DNA from 4 places in the Alcanivorax xiamenensis genome. Region 4 is predicted to be linked to each of the others. Evidence: predicted binding sites of a transcription regulator. Region 4 holds the regulator's gene; each other region holds the start of a gene.

Region 1 (4,530 bases), on a different contig from region 4:
GCGGCGGCCCTGGCTCTGCTGAGCGGCTTCATCGTGATGGCGCTGCTACTGCAACGGTTGTCCAAGGTCTCCACCGACCCATTGGAACAACGGGCCAGGCAACGTGAACAGCTGCGCGGGGATCTGGTGCAAATCCTCAACGGACTGCCCGATGTGCTCGCCTATGGTCTGCGGCCGTCATTACTCGAACAGTGGCGCCGCCGGCTGGCCGATCTGGCCGGGCTCGAACACCGGCTGGCGCTGCAGCACGCCATCACTCAAACCCTGATCCAGAGTCTGATGCAATGGCTGGCGGTGGCGATGCTGCTGATCCTGATCGCGCCGGTACGGCAGGAAATGATCGACGCGCCCATGGCGCTGGCGCTGATGTTGCTGGTTCTGGCCGCCGCCGAGGTGACCCTGCCCCTGGCCCAGGCCTGGCAGGGCTGGCCGGACACCCGTGCCACCGTGACACGCCTGGACACCCTGACCGGCACGCCGATCCCGCCGCCAGCCGCCAGTGGCAGCGAGATTCCCCGGGCCGACGGTGATTTGATGGTCTCCGGACTGAGTTTCGCCTGGCCTGGGCAACCGGCTTTGTTCAGCGGTCTTGATCTGCAAGCGCGAGCCGGCGCCCCACTGGCCATCGTCGGCCCAAGCGGCAGTGGTAAATCCACCCTGCTGCATTGTCTGATGGGCCTGCAACGGATCAGCGCTGGCGAGATCCGTTTCGGCGGTGTCAGCCAGGCGCGGGCGGACAGCGACGCCTGGCGTCACTGTTTCGCCCTGTTATTGCAGCAACAGCAGCTGTTCACCGGCACCCTGAGGGATAACTTGCGCCTGGCCAGACCGGAGGCCACCGACGAACAACTCTGGCGGGTGCTGGAACAGGCCCGGCTGGCGGATCTGGTACGGCAACGTGGTGGCCTCGATCACTGGATCGGCACCAACGGCATGCACCTTTCTGGCGGACAAGGGCGGCGTGTATCGCTGGCCCGGGTGCTGCTGCGGGACAGCCCGGTGGTGCTGCTGGACGAGCCCTTCACCGGTCTGGAGCCGGCCACCGCCGACGCGTTGTTCGACATTCTCCATGCCACCCTGAACGACCGGGTCTTGATCATGGTCACCCATGACCGACGCCATGCCGAACGGATGGAAAAGCGGTTGGTTCTTGAGGTCTGACGCCGATAAGGAAAAACCGGGCCTGCCGCAACCGAACAAATTGGGACTGCTCCAGCGCTTGAGCGTTGCCCCCATGGCGAAGGTTTATCTATTGACCTTGGTGACATGAATCCGCGCTGTATTCGCTGCCAAGGCAGCTTCCCACAGCGTCTTCGTGACGCCGCTTGTGGGAAGCTGCCTTGGCAGCGAACAGGCGTGTTGCGTGTTGCGTGTAAGCAGACTGCCCCCGGCAGGCATTGGAAGCGGTCATTTATATTCGCAATGTTCGACGGTGCGCCATTCTAAAGCGTCCAGCGTCCGGTTTCCCCCTTGACCCAGGTCAGCCCGATGCGACCCCGCGGCTTTATCCTGACCGGCCAACACATCTGGCACGGGAGGAGAGATGAGCGGGTCCCCGGAACTGGTCTGTCCCGCCGGCAATCTGCCGGCATTGAAAACCGCGGTGGATGAAGGCGCCGACTCGGTTTACATGGGCTTCAAGGACATCACCAACGCGCGCCGTTTCGCCGGTCTCAACTTCACCCCGGAACGGGCCCGGGAAGGCATCGACTACGCTCACCGGCGAAACCGCAAAGTCTTCTGCGCCATCAACACCTATCCGCAACACGACGGCTGGCCGCTGTGGACCCGGGCCGTGGACCAGGCCGCCGACCTGGGCGTGGACGCCTTGATTCTGGCGGACCTGGGTCTGCTCGAATACGCCAGCCGCCGCCACCCGGACCTGCCCCGACATCTTTCCGTGCAGGGTTCCGCCACCAGTGCCGAAGCCTTGCGGTTCTATCATTGTCATTTCGATATTCGACGCGCGGTACTGCCCCGGGTGCTGTCACTGGATCAGGTCAAACAACTGGCTGCCGAGTCTCCAGTGGCTCTGGAAGTGTTCGGCTTCGGCAGCCTGTGCATCATGGTGGAGGGGCGCTGTTATCTCTCCTCTTATCTCACCGGCGAATCTCCCAATACCCACGGCGCCTGCTCACCGGCCGCCCACGTACGTTGGGAAGAACAGGACGGCGGTCTCAGTTCCCGTCTCAACGGCGTGCTCATCGATCGTTACGGCCCCGGCGAAAAGGCCGGTTACCCGACGTTGTGCAAAGGCCGCTTCCAGGTCGATGACGAGCTTTATCACGCCATCGAGGAACCCACCAGCCTGAACACGTTGGAGCTATTGCCGGAGCTGCAAGCCCTCGGCATCACCGCGGTGAAGATCGAGGGGCGGCAACGCAGCCCCGCCTATGTGCGGGAGGTCACCCGGGTATGGCGTCAGGCGCTGGATCATCTCTCCCGGACACCGTCCGCATTCCGATCCGACCCGGCCTGGCAAGACACTCTGGGCGTCCTGTCCGAAGGCTCCACCACCACTCTGGGTGCTTACGAGCGCCGCTGGAAATAGGAGACACGGGCATGCTGGATCTGGCCCTGGGACCGGTGCCGTTTTACTGGCACCAGAAAGACTATGAGACCTTCTACGCCCAGGCCGTGGGCTGGCCGCTGGAACGGGTCTATCTGGGCGAAACCGTGTGCGGGCGACGGCGGGATATGAAACTGGATCACTGGCTCGGACTGGCCCGGGAACTGCGCGCCCAGGGCAAGGCCGTGGTGCTGTCCTCGCAGACCCTGATCGAGGCCGGCGCCGACCTGCGCGCGTTGCGTCGCCTCTGCGACAACGGCGAATTGCCGGTGGAAGCCAATGATATGAGCGCCGTCCATTTGCTCAGCGAAGCGGGCATTCCCTTTATCGGCGGCGCCTCTCTCAACCTTTATAACGTGGAAGCCATCCGCCTGTTGGCCGCTTCCGGCATGCAGGGCTGGCATGCGCCGTTGGAGTTGTCCCGGCAGGCGCTTACCACCCTGATGACGGCCCTGCGGCGGCAGGGTTTGGCGCTGCCTTGCGAGGTGCATGCCTACGGTCATCTGGCACTGGCCTGGTCCGCCCGTTGTTTTACCGCCCGACGGCGGGGCCTCCCCAAGGACCGCTGCCAGTTTGTCTGCCGGGATGACCCGCAAGGCCTGCCCTTGTTCAGCCAGGACGGCCGCCGGCTGTTCACGCTCAACGGCATCCAGACCCTCTCCGCCTGGCCACAGGATCTGCGTCGGGAGCTGCCGGTGATGGCCGAAATGGGGGTAAGCACCGCGCGCCTGGTAGTCGCCGACGAGCCGATGGCGGAGATAGTGGCGGCTTTTGATCAAGTGCGCCGAGGCCAGCCGGACCACCGGGACCCGCTTGCCCTGGTGGACGAAGCGCGCTGTGACGGCTACTGGCACGGTGCCCCGGGGATGGACCGGCGGTAGCGCGCTAATCGCGGCCGTGGTCAGTCTGTTGCCTTGGATACATGAATTCGCGCTGCATTCGCTGCCAAGGCAGCTTCCCACAAAGGGAGCTACGGAGCCGCTGTGGGAAGCGGCCTTGGCAGCGAATCGGCGCTTTTGCGTGTAAGCGGGCTGGCCCAAAACTTGTGAGACAGCAGCAGCTCACGGCCGGGATTCTTTTCCTTTGAAACTTTTCCCACTCTCTCTTTCTTTGACTCAGATCAGCCTTTTCCTTCCACCCCGCCTTTACCCTGACCACCATATCTTGTGCCAGAACACGAAAAATATACCAAATATGGGAATCAGCGCCATGACCACACCCCGCCCGGACAGCACGGTGGCAGTGAGCACCACCGTCGAGGAATACCTCAGTCGCGCCGACTGGCGCGTGCACGCCAACGCCAATCAGGGCTACTCCCTGGGCGGATTGATTCTCAATATCTCCGGCAAGCTGATCGCCAACTACTGGCTTGATCAGGTCTACCCGCCGGACGTCGGCGCGGCTCACCGGGAAGGCGATCTTCACCTGCACGATCTGGACATGCTGAGCGGCTACTGCGCCGGCTGGTCCCTGCGCAGCCTGCTGATGGAAGGGTTCAACGGCGTCGCCGACCGCGCCGAGAGCGGTCCGCCCAAGCACCTCTCCAGCGCGCTTGGCCAGATGGTCAATTTCCTCGGCACGCTGCAAAACGAATGGGCCGGCGCTCAGGCCTTCAGTTCCTTCGACACCTATCTGGCCCCTTATGTGCGCCGCGACAACCTCGATTATCCGGCGGTGCATCAGGCCATCCAGGAGTTCATCTATAACCTGAACGTACCGTCCCGCTGGGGTAGCCAGACGCCCTTCACCAACCTGACCTTCGACTGGACCTGCCCGGAGGATCTGCGCGAGCAAGTGCCGGTGATCGCCGGCGAGGAGCAGCCGTTCACCTATGGCGAGCTGCAGGCGGAGATGGACCTGATCAACCGCGCCTATCTGGAAGTGATGGAAGCCGGTGACCAACGCGGTCGGGTTTTCACTTTCCCGATCCCCACTTACAACATCACCGAGGATTTCGACTG
Region 2 (4,530 bases), on a different contig from region 4:
CGGCTGCTGCCGACCAGCTACCAGCGTCTGATGGTGGCCGGCCAGAAACTGATGCGGCGCTAGGGCCTTTTCGCCCTACCCGCCACACCGGTCGTGGCGGCGGCAGCCCGAAGACAGGGACGATCCCACCACGACCGGACACCCTATGCAAAGACCGTTTTCCCAAGCCGCCGAGAATAACAAGGGCCCCATCGCCGAGGTGCTGGCCGGTTATCTGGACCACGGCGACCTGCTGGAGATCGGCTCCGGCACCGGCCAGCACGCCGTCTGGATGGCACCCCGGTTTCCGGACGTCCGCTGGCATCCCAGTGAACAACCGGAGAACATGACCGGTCTGAACCGCTGGCTGGAAGCCCACCCCTCCCCTTCGTTGCAAGCGGCCATGATCTTGCGAGTACAAGGCCGCTGGCCGGAACAGCGCTTCCGTCATATCTATACCGCCAACACCTTCCACATCCTGTCCCGGCCTTTGGTGGAAAGATGTGTGCAGCGCCTTTGCCAGCACCTGACACCGCAAGCGCGCGTCTACATCTACGGTCCGTTCAACTACCAGGGGCACTACACCAGCGACAGCAATCGCCGCTTCGATCTGCACCTCAAGAGCCAGGCCCTGAGCATGGGAATTCGTGACCAGGAGTGGGTGACGGCCTTGTTTGCACGCCACGGACGTGTTTTATTGGCTGACCACGCCATGCCCGCCAACAATCGCCTGCTGGTATTCCACTGACGATTGTTCCCCGGGGGGCCCTTTCACTACTATGAATGACTGCATGGGCACAGGCCGATGTTTCCCTGATCCGGCCGCTTCTTCCGCGATGGCCCGTGCTTTCCACCCGACGGCGATAGCTATCCGAGCAACGTGATGCGACAAGACAAAACAAGCGATTGGAATCTGGACCAGTTCCAGGTACCGGAGAAAGAGGGCGAGGTCCGCTTCCATGACTTCGATCTGGAACTGCCTTTGATGCGCGGCATCGCCGAAGCGGGCTTCCAGTATTGCACGCCTATCCAGGCGGAAGTCCTGCGCCACACTCTGGCCGGCGCGGACGCCATCGGGCGGGCCCAGACCGGCACCGGCAAGACCGCCGCGTTTCTGATCACCGTGATCAACGACTTGTTGCGGCACCCGCTGACCGTGCCCCGCTACGCCGGAGAACCGCGCGCCCTGATCGTGGCGCCAACCCGGGAACTGGCGATGCAGATCGAGAAAGACGCGCTGCAACTGGCCCGCCATACCGATCTGCAGGTAATGAGCGTGGTCGGTGGCATGAACTTCAACCGGCAACAGGAACGCCTGCAAACCCGCCTGATTGACATCCTCGTGGCCACGCCCGGCCGCCTGCTGGATTTCGCCAAGCGCCGTGACCTGTGGCTGGACCGGGTGGAATCGCTGGTACTGGATGAAGCGGACCGGATGCTGGACATGGGTTTCATTCCAGACGTCAAACGCATCGTGCGAATGACGCCGCCGAACCGCTACCGCCAGACCCTGTTGTTTTCCGCCACTTTCAATGAGGACGTCATGGCGCTGGCCCAGCGCTGGACCGAGGAACCGGTAACGGTGGAGATCGAGCCGACCCAGGTGACCACGGAAACCGTGGAGCAAAAGGTCTACATCACCGCCACCGAAGACAAATTCAATCTGCTGTACAACCTGATCATCAGCGAGAACATGGAAAAGGTCATTGTGTTCGCCAACCGTCGGGACATTACCCGGCGGCTCAATGATCGCCTGATGAAGAAGGGGCTCAAGGTCTCGATGATTTCCGGTGATGTGCCGCAGAATCAGCGTTTGAAGACACTGGAACGCTTCCGGGCCGGCGATCTCCGTGTCCTGATCGCCACCGACGTGGCCGGACGGGGCATCCACATTGACGGCGTCTCCCATGTAGTGAACTTCAATCTGCCGGAAGATCCCGAGGACTATGTCCACCGCATCGGCCGTACCGGCCGTGCCGGCGCCAGCGGTGTGTCGATCAGTTTCGCCTGCGAGGACGATGCCTTTCTGCTACCGCAACTGGAAGAAGCCATCGGCATGAAATTGCCCTGCGAACATCCGCCAGCGCCACTACTGGAAGACCGGCGCCAGGCCTGAGCGCTCCTGGTAAGCGGAAAAGCAAACGAAATTCAACGCAACTCAACGCAACGACGGAGGCGTCATGGCCCAGCGAATCTCACCGGAACAAGGCCGGGAAACTCTGGACAGCGGAGAGGCGTTGTTCATTGATGTGCGGGACCCGGGTAGCCACGCCATGGCGCGTATTCCTGGCGCCGTGCCGCTGACTCAGGACAGTCTGGACGATTTTCTGGCCACCACGTCCCGTGACCAGGCCTTGGTGGTGTATTGTTACCACGGTCACTCCAGCCAATCGGCCTGTGACTTTTTGACGGAAAAAGGCTTCACCCGGGCAGTGAGTCTGGACGGCGGCTTCGAACACTGGCGCCAGGCCTACCCGGACCAGGTCGAGGAAAGTTAACCAAGGCAGGGCCGGGGCAGTCAGCCCCGGCAATACAAGGGAGGGTCAAAACGCCCGGCCGATACCGACCATCCACACCAGCGGATCCAGCTCCACATCGATTTTGTCCACGGTGGAACCATTCACCTTGAGACGGGCCTCGGTATCGATGTCCACCCGCCAGGCGGACAGGTTGACGAACCAGGTGTCGCCCATGGCCAGATCCACCCCCACCTGAGCAGCCCAGCCCACCGAATTGGACAGAGACACATCGGCGTTGGCGCCACCGATCAGCGGGCTGACCACGCCGTCGTGAATGTTCTCGTCGAAGAAATAGGTGTAATTGACGCCGAGCCCCACATAGGGACGCACCGGCCCCAGTTCCGGCAGGTAATACTGCGCCATCAGGGTTGGCGGCAGATGCTTGGTATCGCCGATATCGGTACGGCCCAGCCCCGCGCCTTCCACGTAGAGGTCGTGCTTGAACGGCGTGGCCGCCAGCAGTTCGACACCGAAACGTGAGTTGATCATGTAGGCCACGGTGAAACCGAACTGAGTGTCGTTGTTCACATCCACCTTGGCGCCAGTCAACGGCGCCACCGAAAAAGCGTCACTGTCCACGCGGGGCGACACCGTGGCCGCCCCGGCGCGCACCAAGATATCTCCGGCCTCATACCCCTGGGCCAGACCCACACTGCCGATTAGCGCCAGCGCCAAGGCGCCGCGTCCCCATAGTTGCATGTTTAGCTCCCTTCTTGGCTCATCATGTCCGCACCGACGATTCCACATCGACGATTCCACACCAACGATGGTGCCGTCCCGACCACGCGGGCCTGGACACAAACCCTCGGCATCGCCAGGCTTCCGTGGTATTACACCCGGCCGTTGGGCGCGGTCTCTTGTCGTGGATCAAGATCCAGAAGGATTCAGCGGCTGACGGGACACTCAGTAAAACGGACACAGCGGAACCGATAACAATGAAGCGGAAAGAACTGGCCGAAGCCTTGCAGCAAGCTCACGTTGAGCACGCCTGCCAGCGTCTGTGCACGGAGGACTACTGGCACGACCTGCTGGATCAGGGCGTGGCGATACTGGCGGAGCAACCGCTGGGGACTTTGGTGGATGCCGAAGTACTGAGCCAGGTGGTGGACGATTGGCTGACGCATGTAAGCACCGCCGAGGGGCTGCGGCCGGTGATCGAATCCGTGGCGCACGCCCTGCTGAACCACGCCCGCCAGGATCCGGTGACCTTTGGCGAATTGCTCGACGAAGCCCGGTTCGAGGCACTGCTGGAACAACTGCTGCGACTGCAAAGTCTGCGTGAGCGGACCATTCATGCGGTGCTGAATCATCCGCTGATCAGTCAGATGGTCAGTGAAATGCTCTATACCGGCATCAAGAACTTTCTGTTGGAAGAAAACGCCCTGGCCAAGCTGCCCGGCGTCAGCAGCATGATGAAACTGGGCCGCAAAAGCGTGGGCCGGGCCATGGGCGGATTGGAAGAGCCAATTCGTTCCTACCTGCGACAGAACATCCGCGCCACGCTCAGGACCGGTGAACAGTGGTTGAACCGGGAGTTAAGCAACGAGCGCATCGCCGATCTGGCCCGCGATGCCTATGGACGGATCGCCCCGATGACACCGGCGGCGTTACTGCGTGACGTACCCGATGAGTCACTGCCGGATCTGGTGCGCCAGGGCACCTTGCTATCCGACCATATCGCCGCGCTGGACTACAGCCGGCATCTGGTGATGGAAGGCATTCGCGCCGCGGTCGAAACCCTGATGGCATCAAGTCTGCCCGCGTTGCTCCAGGCCATGCGCACCGATACGGCGGCGCGACGCGACACACTGGCGCCAGCGTTGGCGCGTGGCGCGGAAGTACTGAAGGAGCAAGGCGTATTGAGCGCCTGGGCGGAACTGGCGCTGGGGGATTTCTATCAGAGTGAAGCGTGCTTGTCGGTGCTGGGGCAGGTGTTGAAGGATTGAGTGAGGCCGGACGCCGATAATGCAAAACCAGACACAACGCCCTGGCAAGCACTAAAAACGCTTTTTTACGGTTCATCGCGGTTTAG
Region 3 (4,530 bases), on a different contig from region 4:
ACCATGCGTGAGCGCGCGTCCGGGGCATAGTCGCTGTCCGGGAAGCGGTTCACCAGCCGTTCGAAATCCTCGAAGGCGTTGCGGGCGGCACTCAGGTCGCGGGCGGACTTGTCGGTGCTCATGATGTTGTCGAACAGGCCGCGCTCCAGGTAATAGTTGGACAGCCCGTGCATGTAGAGGGCGTAGTCCAGGCTGGGGTGGGCCGGGTAGGAGCGGATGAAGCGCTGGGCGGCGACCACCGCGGCAGGGTAATCCTGGGACATGAACTGGGCATAGATCAGGTCCAGTTGTGCCTGCTCGGCGTAGGGGCCGTAGGGGAAACGGGCTTCCAGTTCCTTCAGGCTATCGATGGCGGTCAGGTAATTTTTCGCTTCCAGCGACTCCCGCGCCTGCTTATATTGCTCGGCCTCGGTGCGTTCCGGGCTCTCGACGGGCTTGCTGGAACAGGCGCTCACCATCACGGCGATAATCAGGGGCCAAAACAGACGTGGCATTTTTTCCTCGGTTCGACGCGCTACAATGGAGCGCTATTTAATCACAGGTTGCGATATGGGACATCTCGGCGGGGAGAAAATTCAACGTACCGAGCAGGTGAGCGTGGATCACGCCGGCGCCCGCTTGGACCAGGTGGCGGCGGAGCTGTTCGAGGGATTCTCCCGTTCACGACTGCAAACCTGGATCAAACAGGGGGCTCTGACCGTCAATGGTCGCAAGGCGCGCCCCAAGGACAAGCTGGTGGGCGGCGAGAGCCTGACCCTGGAGGCGGAGCTGGCGCCGGAGCTGGAGGACCAGCCCGAGGCGATCAGCTTGCCGGTGGTGTATGAGGATGAGGACCTGATCGTTATCAACAAGCCGGCGGGGCTGGTGGTGCATCCGGCGGCGGGGCATGCGGATGGGACCTTGCTCAACGGACTGCTTCATTTGGATGAGCGTCTCTCAAGTCTTCCCCGTGCCGGCATCGTCCATCGCCTGGACCGGGATACCACCGGCTTGATGGTGGTGGCCCGGTCCCTGGAAGCGCACAGCGGGTTGGTGGCGCAGTTGCAGGACAAGAGCCTGCATCGTGAGTACGAAGCCATCGCCGTTGGGGTAATGACTGGCGGCGGCACCGTGGATGCGCCCATAGGACGCCATCCGGTGGATCGCAAGCGTCAGGCCGTGGTGGCGCAAGGCGGCAAGCCGGCGGTGACCCATTTCCGCGTGATGGACCGCTACCGGGCCCATACCCGGATCCAGGTCCGGTTGGAAACCGGACGCACTCATCAGATTCGCGTTCACATGGCCCACCGTCACTATCCTCTGGTGGGAGATCCGTTGTACGGTGGTCGCCTGAAGTTCCCCGCTGGTGCCACCGAGGCGTTACGCGAGGCGCTGCGCCGGTTCCCCCGGCAGGCTCTGCACGCCCGTCGCCTCGGTTTGGTGCACCCGGTTAGCGGTAAGTATCTGGAATTCGAAACGCCGTTGCCGGAAGACCTGCAGACTCTGATTCGGGTCCTCGAGGAGGACCGGGAGGCGCAATGACGCTGCCGGACGTCAATCAGTGGCTCTGGCCGGAATGGCACCCGCATCCCCGGGTGCGGTCGGTGGTCACCACTCGCCTGGGGAGTCACTCACCTCCCCCATGGGCCGGGTTCAATCTTGGCGCCAATTGCGGTGACGAGCCCTCCCGGGTGGAAGCCGCCCGCCGTCATGTGCACCGGTTGCTGCAAGTGGATCACCCACCGGCCTGGCTGCAGCAGGTTCATGGGGAGCGGGTAATTCGCGCCGGTGATGCGGACAACCGCGCGGATGGGGTCTGGACCGACGAAAGCGGTTGGCCCTGCGTGGTGCTCACCGCTGACTGCCTGCCGGTTTTATTGGCACGGGGGGATGGCAGCGCGGTGGCCGCGGTGCACGCCGGCTGGCGTGGGCTGCATGCGGGCATCGTGCAACGGGCGGTATCGATCCTGGCGCCGGAAGGGGAGGCGCTGTCCGCGTGGTTGGGGCCGGCGATTTCCGGACGTGTCTATCAGGTTGGGGAAGAAGTACGCCGTGCCTTCATGGAATCCTCGCAGCTGTTTGAACCCGCTTTCACCCGTGACGCGACTCCCGGCCATTGGCGTTTTTCGCTTACCCATGCCGCCACCCTGGTATTGCATCAGGCCGGTGTGGAAGACGTATCCGGAGGGGAGCATTGCACCGCCGATGACCTCACCCACTTCTATTCCTACCGCAAGGAAGGCCAGACCGGTCGCTTTGCTTCTCTGATTTGGCTTGAGCCCTGATCGGGGCCGGGCCCGCCATCTCCGTTTTCTTAATCTGGATCAATATCGGGCGTTTTTTCCGGCTGGGGTTGCTTGAATTCCATGGCTCCGCCCGCATTTATAGGTCAGATTTTGAACAGTCGGTAAAGTCCGGTGCCATTGAAACCTTGTGGTTGAGGGCCGGAATTTACGCGCAACCAGGAGAAGTCATTCATGCGAATGGACAAATTGACCGCTCGTCTTCAGGAAGCTCTGGGCGAAGCCCAGTCACTGGCGGTGGGGCAAAGCCACAACGCCATCGAACCGGTGCACCTGCTGCTGGCTTTATTGCAGCAGCGTGGCGGTGTCGCCGCGCCGTTGCTGGAAAAAACCGGTGCCAACCCGGCGGATGTGATCACCGCTCTGAAGATGGCCATGGACAAGCTGCCCACCGTTGGACAGTTCACCGGAGACGTTCAGCTGTCCCAGAATCTGGGGCGCTTGTTGAATCTGGCGGACCGGGAAGCGCAACAGCGCGGGGATCAATACATCTCCACCGAGGCGGTGTTGCTGGCGGCCTGTGATGATAACGGCGAGGTCGGCAAGTTGATCAAGAACGCCGGTATTCGCAAGGCGGTGCTGGCGGAGAAAATCCAGGAGGTCCGCGGTGGTGAATCGGTGGATGACCCCAACGCCGAGGACCGTATGGAGTCCCTTAAGAAGTACACCACGGACCTCACCGAACGCGCTGAAAGCGGCAAACTGGACCCGGTGATCGGCCGGGATGATGAAATCCGCCGTACCATTCAGGTGCTACAGCGCCGGACCAAGAACAATCCGGTGCTGATCGGTGAACCGGGTGTCGGTAAAACCGCCATCGTCGAGGGGCTGGCGCAACGCATCGTCAACGGCGAAGTGCCGGAAGGGCTCAAGGAAAAGCGGGTTCTGTCCCTGGATATGGCGGCTCTGATCGCCGGCGCCAAATACCGTGGTGAGTTCGAGGAGCGCTTGAAGGCGGTGCTCAACGAACTGTCCAAGCAGGAAGGGCGGGTGATCCTGTTCATCGATGAGCTGCACACCATGGTCGGCGCCGGCAAGGCCGATGGCGCCATGGACGCGGGCAACATGCTCAAGCCGGCGCTGGCGCGCGGCGAGCTGCATTGTGTCGGTGCCACCACGCTGAACGAGTATCGTCAATACATCGAAAAGGACGCCGCTCTGGAACGTCGCTTCCAGAAAGTGCTGGTGGACGAGCCCTCGGTGGAAGACACCATCGCCATTCTGCGCGGTCTGAAGGAACGTTATGAGGTTCACCACGGTGTCGACATCACCGACGGCGCCATCATCGCCGCCGCCAAACTGAGCCATCGCTACATCACTGACCGCCAGTTGCCGGACAAGGCCATCGATCTGATCGACGAAGCGGCCAGCCGTATCCGTATGGAAATCGATTCCATGCCGGAGGAAATGGACCGCCTCGATCGCCGTCTGATCCAGTTGAAAATGGAGCGGGAAGCTCTGCGCAAGGAAGAGGACGAGGCAAGCAGGAAACGGCTGGAAAAACTGGAAGCCGACATCGCGGCGCTGGAGAAGGAATACGCTGATCTGGAAGAGATCTGGAACGCGGAGAAAGCCGCGTTGCAGGGCGCTCAACAATACAAGGCGGAACTGGAACAAGCCCGGGTGGATATGGAACAGGCACGTCGCGCTGGCGACCTGAACCGCATGTCCGAGCTGCAGTACGGGGTGATTCCGGAATTGGAGAAGAAGGTTCAGCAAGCTCAGGAACGCGAGGAAGCCGCTCAGGTGGAAACCCAGTTGCTACGCAACAAGGTCACCGATGAGGAAGTGGCGGAAGTGGTTTCCAAATGGACCGGGATCCCGGTGTCCAAGATGCTCGAGGGCGAGCGTGAGAAACTGTTGCGCATGGAAGAGGCGCTGCATCATCGCGTGGTGGGCCAGGAAGAGGCGGTGGAAGCGGTAGCCAACGCGGTGCGTCGTTCCCGCGCCGGGCTGTCGGACCCGAACCGCCCGAATGGCAGCTTCCTGTTCCTCGGCCCCACTGGTGTGGGTAAAACGGAACTGTGCAAAGCGCTGGCCGGCTTCCTGTTTGATACCGAGGAAGCCATGGTACGTATCGATATGTCCGAGTTCATGGAGAAGCATTCCGTGGCCCGGCTGATCGGCGCGCCTCCGGGTTATGTCGGTTATGAGGAAGGCGGTTATCTCACCGAAGCGGTGCGTCGTAAGCCGTATTCCGTGGTGTTGCTGGACGAAGTGGAAAAAGCGCATCCGGATGTCTTCAACG
Region 4 (4,530 bases):
CGGAGGTCTTGGCGGTCAATTGAGCAGAAGCTCGGCCGCCGGCGGCTGGCACTGGCCGGCATTGCTGTCGGCGCTGCTGATGGTGTTGCTGACCGCGCATTTCCTGGGGCGCAGCGCGCCAATCCGGGCTCTCGAACGTCTCGGCGCCAGGTTGTGGCGCCGGCTGTCCCCGCTGACCCGCCGCCTGATGCCGGTGGATCATCCGGTCAAGGCGCTGGCGCTGGGGGGGCTGTGGGGCTTCCTGCCATGCGGACTGCTGTATTCCGCCCTGGTGCTGGCCGCTGGCACCGGCGAATGGGGCGATGGCGCTCTGGTCATGGGCATGTTCGGCGCCACTACCCTGCTGCCGGTGGGGGCCGCCGGAGTATTTGGCGGGCAACTGTCGCGGTTGCGGCGGGGGGGCGGCGGCGATGACACTGGTGTTGGCGCTGGTATTTCTTCAACACGGACTGCCCGGAGACGTCCATGTCCATCACCACCCTTGATCTGCATCAAGGTCAACGATGCCAATAGTGGCATGATGCCGCCATTCCCCTTTGGAGCGCTGACATGACGCAATGGAATCCGGATCTGATCCGCCGATTCGGAGGTCCTGGGCCTCGCTACACTTCCTACCCACCGGCCACCCAGTTCCACGAGGAAGTCGGCGAGGAGGACTATCGGCGGGCCGTTGCTCGCGGCAATCAGGCCCGTCGGCCACTGTCGCTGTACTGCCACATCCCATTCTGCGCCACGGTGTGTTACTACTGTGCCTGTAACCGCATCATCACCGGCAACCGGGCCAAGGCCGAGGATTATCTGACCTTCCTGAAGCAGGAAATCAAAGACAAGGCGGCGCTGGTGGACCCGCAGCGGCCCGTGGTGCAGATGCACTGGGGCGGCGGCACCCCCACTTACCTCAGTGACGCGCAGATGACCGAGCTGGTCTATGACCTGGCCCGTCATTTCAACCTGCTCGAAGAGGACCGTGGCGAATACGCCATTGAAGTCGACCCGCGCACGGTGGATCGGGCCCGCCTCGGATTGCTGCGCGGACTGGGCTTCAACCGTCTCAGTATTGGTATTCAGGATCTCGATCCGGTGGTGCAGAAGGCGGTGAATCGGGAACAATCCCTGGAACTGATCACCAAGGTATTCGACGCGGCCCGGGACTTTGGTTTCCAATCCATCAATGCCGACATGATTTACGGTCTGCCCTGGCAGTCTTCTTCCAGTCTGGCCCGTTCCCTGGAACAATTGCTGGCGTTACGCCCGGAGCGCATCTCCCTTTACAACTACGCCCACATGCCGGCGCGGTTCAAGGTGCAGCGCCAGATCCAGGAAAGCGCTCTGCCGAGCCCGGAGGAGAAACTCGCCATGCTGAAACTGGCCGGCGAGACCCTGGAGGAAGCCGGCTATGTGTTGATCGGCATGGACCATTTTGCCTTGCCGGACGATCCCATGGCGGTGGCGCAAGTCAACGGCACTCTGCACCGTAATTTTCAGGGTTACTCACTGCATGGTGATGCGGACCTGCTAGGCATGGGCGTCAGTGCCATCAGCGCTTTCGACGATTTCTACGCGCAAAATCAGAAGATCCTGGGCGCTTGGCAGGAGGCCGTGCAAGAGGGCCGCATGCCGATCGAACGCGGTTTCCTGCTCGACTGGGACGATCGCCTGCGCCGTGACGTGATCATGGGGCTGCTGTGCGATCTGCGGCTGGATCTGGTCGCTTTCCGGCAGCGTTGGGAGGTGGATTTCGCCGATTATTTCAGGGATCAACTGGACGCACTGGAGCAATTCGAAAAATTGGGGCTGATCGATATGAACGGCCCCGTGCTGTTGGTCACCGATGCCGGGCGCCTGGTGGTGCGCGCTCTGGCGATGTTGTTCGACCGCTATGCCGGCACCCCCAACCCACAGCGATTCAGTCGCATTATTTAGCTCGCCGTTACCGATCCGGGAGACCATAATGTCTCAAGCCGTAATTGCAATACGCAGTGTATCCAATATGGAGGTGCGCAGCATGCCTCGTCACGTTTCATGCAACGACTGTAGTCTCAGCCCCATTTGCCTGCCGTTGGCGGTGGCGCCTTCCCAGCTCGACGAACTGGATGGCATCATTCGCCGTGGCCGCCCGCTGAAGCGCGGAGAGCACCTGTTTCGTGCCGCCGCCCCGTTCAGCGCCGTTTATGCCGTGCGCTCCGGCTCACTGAAGACCTATGTCCTCTCCGATGAGGGGGAGGAACAGGTTACCGGCTTCTACTTGCCTGGCGAGATCGTCGGCATGGACGGCATCAGTACCGCGCACCATGTTTCCAATGCCAAGGCGCTGGAAACCGCCACCGTGTGCGAGATTCCCTTCCATCGCCTGGAAGATCTGTCCCAACGCATCCCCTCCTTGCAGCATCACTTCTTCTCGCTGATGAGCAACGAGATCCGCGCGGACCGCGAACTGCACATGCTGTTGAGCAAGAAGAGCGCGGATGACAGAGTGGCTTCTCTACTGTTATCCCTGGCCGCGCGTCAACAGCGCAGGGGCTTGAGCAGCCGCCGCTTCCGCCTGCCCATGTCTCGCTATGACATCGCCAATTATCTGGGACTGGCGGTGGAGACGGTGAGCCGCATTTTCACCCGTTTTCAACAGCAGGATATGCTGCTGGTGGATGGCAGGGATGTGGAAATTGTGGACCGTGAGGCTCTCTGCGGCGGCGGCAGATTACATACGGAGGCACCATGACTATTCCGACCGATGGCATTCTCGTTGTCCTGGACCGCCAACTGATGGCCCCGCAGCCGGCGCTGAAGAAGGGGCGGCTGCTGGCCGCCGCACTGAACTGTCCACTGGTGGTAGCCGTCAATAGCGATTCCTCGGCCATGCGCCGGGCCGTGGGGCTTGACCAGAAACGTCGCCAAACGGCCGAGCAGCAAATCCGCAATGCCTGGGAACGGCGTATACAGGATTTGCTGGCCGACACCGAGGCCACTGTGCATATCACCACGAACAAGGACCAGGATGAGGATTTGCGGCAGACGGTGATCGCCGCCAAACCGCGCCTGGTGGTGGTGCATACCAGCGAGGAAGGCACGCTGCGACGCCATTTGTTCACGCCCCGGGACTGGCTGCTGATCCGCAGGGCGCCCTGCCCGGTGCTTTGCGTACAGGACCGCCCGTGGAGCGAACCGCCAGTGTTTAGCGCGGCGATTGAGCCCGAGGAAGAGGACGAAAGCGGCCTGGATGCCACGGTGTTGGCCGCTGCCCGGGAATGGTCGGCGCCGCTGCGGGCATCACTCAACGCCGTGCATGTGCTGGAACATCCGGATGAAACCTTGTTGTTGGTGGCTGGCGAAGCATTGCCGGAGTACGCCGCCAGTGCCGAGAGCATTCGCAAAAGCCACCGCGAAGCTCTGGACCGCTTCGCCGAACGTCACGGTTTGCCGCTGGAGCGCACGGAAATGCTGGAGGGGCCGATTGCCGGCACTCTGGCGGACTATTGTGAAAACAACGGCACCGATGTGTTGGTGGTGGGAACCGTTCGCCGCAATAAAGTGGAACGGCTGCTGCTGGGTGCCACCGCTGAATCGCTGCTGGTGCATGCCCGCAATGATGTTCTGGTGATCAAACCGGACGGCTTTAACACCGACTGGCGGTGATGGGGCATACAGCCCATCCGCTGCCAAGGCAGCTTCCCACAGCGACATCACTACGAAGCCACCGTGAGAAGTTGCCTTGGCAGCGAATACAACCTGAATCCATGCCTCCATGACCAATAGACTAGCCACAGCTATCGGTTCGGCGGTTAACCACCCTGCTCCGCTCTTCGGAACACCGGTTTGGTGTCCGTGGAAGAGGCTTTGTCATATCGATACCCGGCTTCCTTGAACCGCTTCAGATCCTCCGGCTTTTCAATCCCTTTACGCAGTATCCAGGCCGCCATCAGCCCTCGGGCTTTTTTGGCATGGAAACTGATGACCTTGTATGTGCCGTTTTTCTCATCCTGAAAGACCGGTTCGATGACCGGGCCCGGCAGCAGTTTGGTTCGCACGGATTTGAAATACTCATTGGAGGCGAGGTTCACCAGGGTGTCGGTACCCGCGGCGCGCATGTCCTTGATCAACTGCCGGCTAATGCGGTCGCCCCAGAAAGCGTACAGATCCTTGCCCTCCGGCGTATCCAGCCTGGTACCCATTTCCAGGCGATACGGTTGCATCAGATCCAGCGGCCGCAGGACCCCGTAAAGACCGCTCAGCATGCGCAGTCGCTGCTGCGCGGCGGCCAGGTCATCCTTACTGAAACGGCTGACGTCGAGCCCGGTATACACGTCCCCTTTGAAGGCGAAGAGTGCCGGGCGGGCGTTGTCCTTGTTGAAAGGGCGTTGCCACAGAGCAAAGCGTTCGACGTTGAGGTGGGCAATCTTGTCACTCACTCCCATCAGGCTGGACAGATCCGCCGGTGACAGTTTGCGGGCTCTTTCCACCAATGTTTCACTGTCATCGAGCATGCGCGGTTGAGTAGCGCGCAGCGCCGGCAACGGTGACTCGTAATCCAGG

Evidence for each region. The regulator FNR, encoded in region 4, switches genes on or off when oxygen is low (the NO sensors DNR and NnrR bind a similar motif). The targets are predictions, from matches to a motif close to TTGATNTANATCAA.
Region 1: ubiU (ubiquinone anaerobic biosynthesis protein UbiU) is a predicted target of FNR. The motif match lies at 1,471-1,484, and genes of this name have one in related genera.
Region 2: A6D6_RS19465 (OmpW/AlkL family protein) is a predicted target of FNR. The motif match lies at 3,356-3,369, and genes of this name have one in related genera.
Region 3: clpB (ATP-dependent chaperone ClpB) is a predicted target of FNR. The motif match lies at 2,294-2,307, and genes of this name have one in related genera.

The regions. Positions count from the first base shown of each region.
Region 1 covers NZ_AQPF01000007.1:60,680-65,209, forward strand. Annotated here, with positions in the region: gene cydC (thiol reductant ABC exporter subunit CydC) at 1-1,161, shown strand, start outside; gene ubiU (ubiquinone anaerobic biosynthesis protein UbiU) at 1,544-2,551, shown strand; gene A6D6_RS06900 (U32 family peptidase) at 2,563-3,450, shown strand; gene A6D6_RS06905 (ribonucleoside triphosphate reductase) at 3,779-4,530, shown strand, end outside.
Region 2 covers NZ_AQPF01000058.1:15-4,544, reverse strand. Annotated here, with positions in the region: gene A6D6_RS19485 (SDR family NAD(P)-dependent oxidoreductase) at 1-63, shown strand, start outside; gene A6D6_RS19480 (DUF938 domain-containing protein) at 146-727, shown strand; gene rhlB (ATP-dependent RNA helicase RhlB) at 863-2,095, shown strand; gene glpE (thiosulfate sulfurtransferase GlpE) at 2,160-2,477, shown strand; gene A6D6_RS19465 (OmpW/AlkL family protein) at 2,523-3,197, opposite strand; gene A6D6_RS19460 (hypothetical protein) at 3,434-4,444, shown strand.
Region 3 covers NZ_AQPF01000025.1:38,801-43,330, forward strand. Annotated here, with positions in the region: gene A6D6_RS14290 (outer membrane protein assembly factor BamD) at 1-494, opposite strand, end outside; gene rluD (23S rRNA pseudouridine(1911/1915/1917) synthase RluD) at 550-1,521, shown strand; gene pgeF (peptidoglycan editing factor PgeF) at 1,518-2,264, shown strand; gene clpB (ATP-dependent chaperone ClpB) at 2,457-4,530, shown strand, end outside.
Region 4 covers NZ_AQPF01000009.1:58,290-62,819, forward strand. Annotated here, with positions in the region: gene A6D6_RS08275 (sulfite exporter TauE/SafE family protein) at 1-553, shown strand, start outside; gene hemN (oxygen-independent coproporphyrinogen III oxidase) at 550-1,923, shown strand; gene fnr (fumarate/nitrate reduction transcriptional regulator Fnr) at 2,006-2,719, shown strand; gene A6D6_RS08290 (universal stress protein) at 2,716-3,633, shown strand; gene yaaA (peroxide stress protein YaaA) at 3,780-4,530, opposite strand, start outside.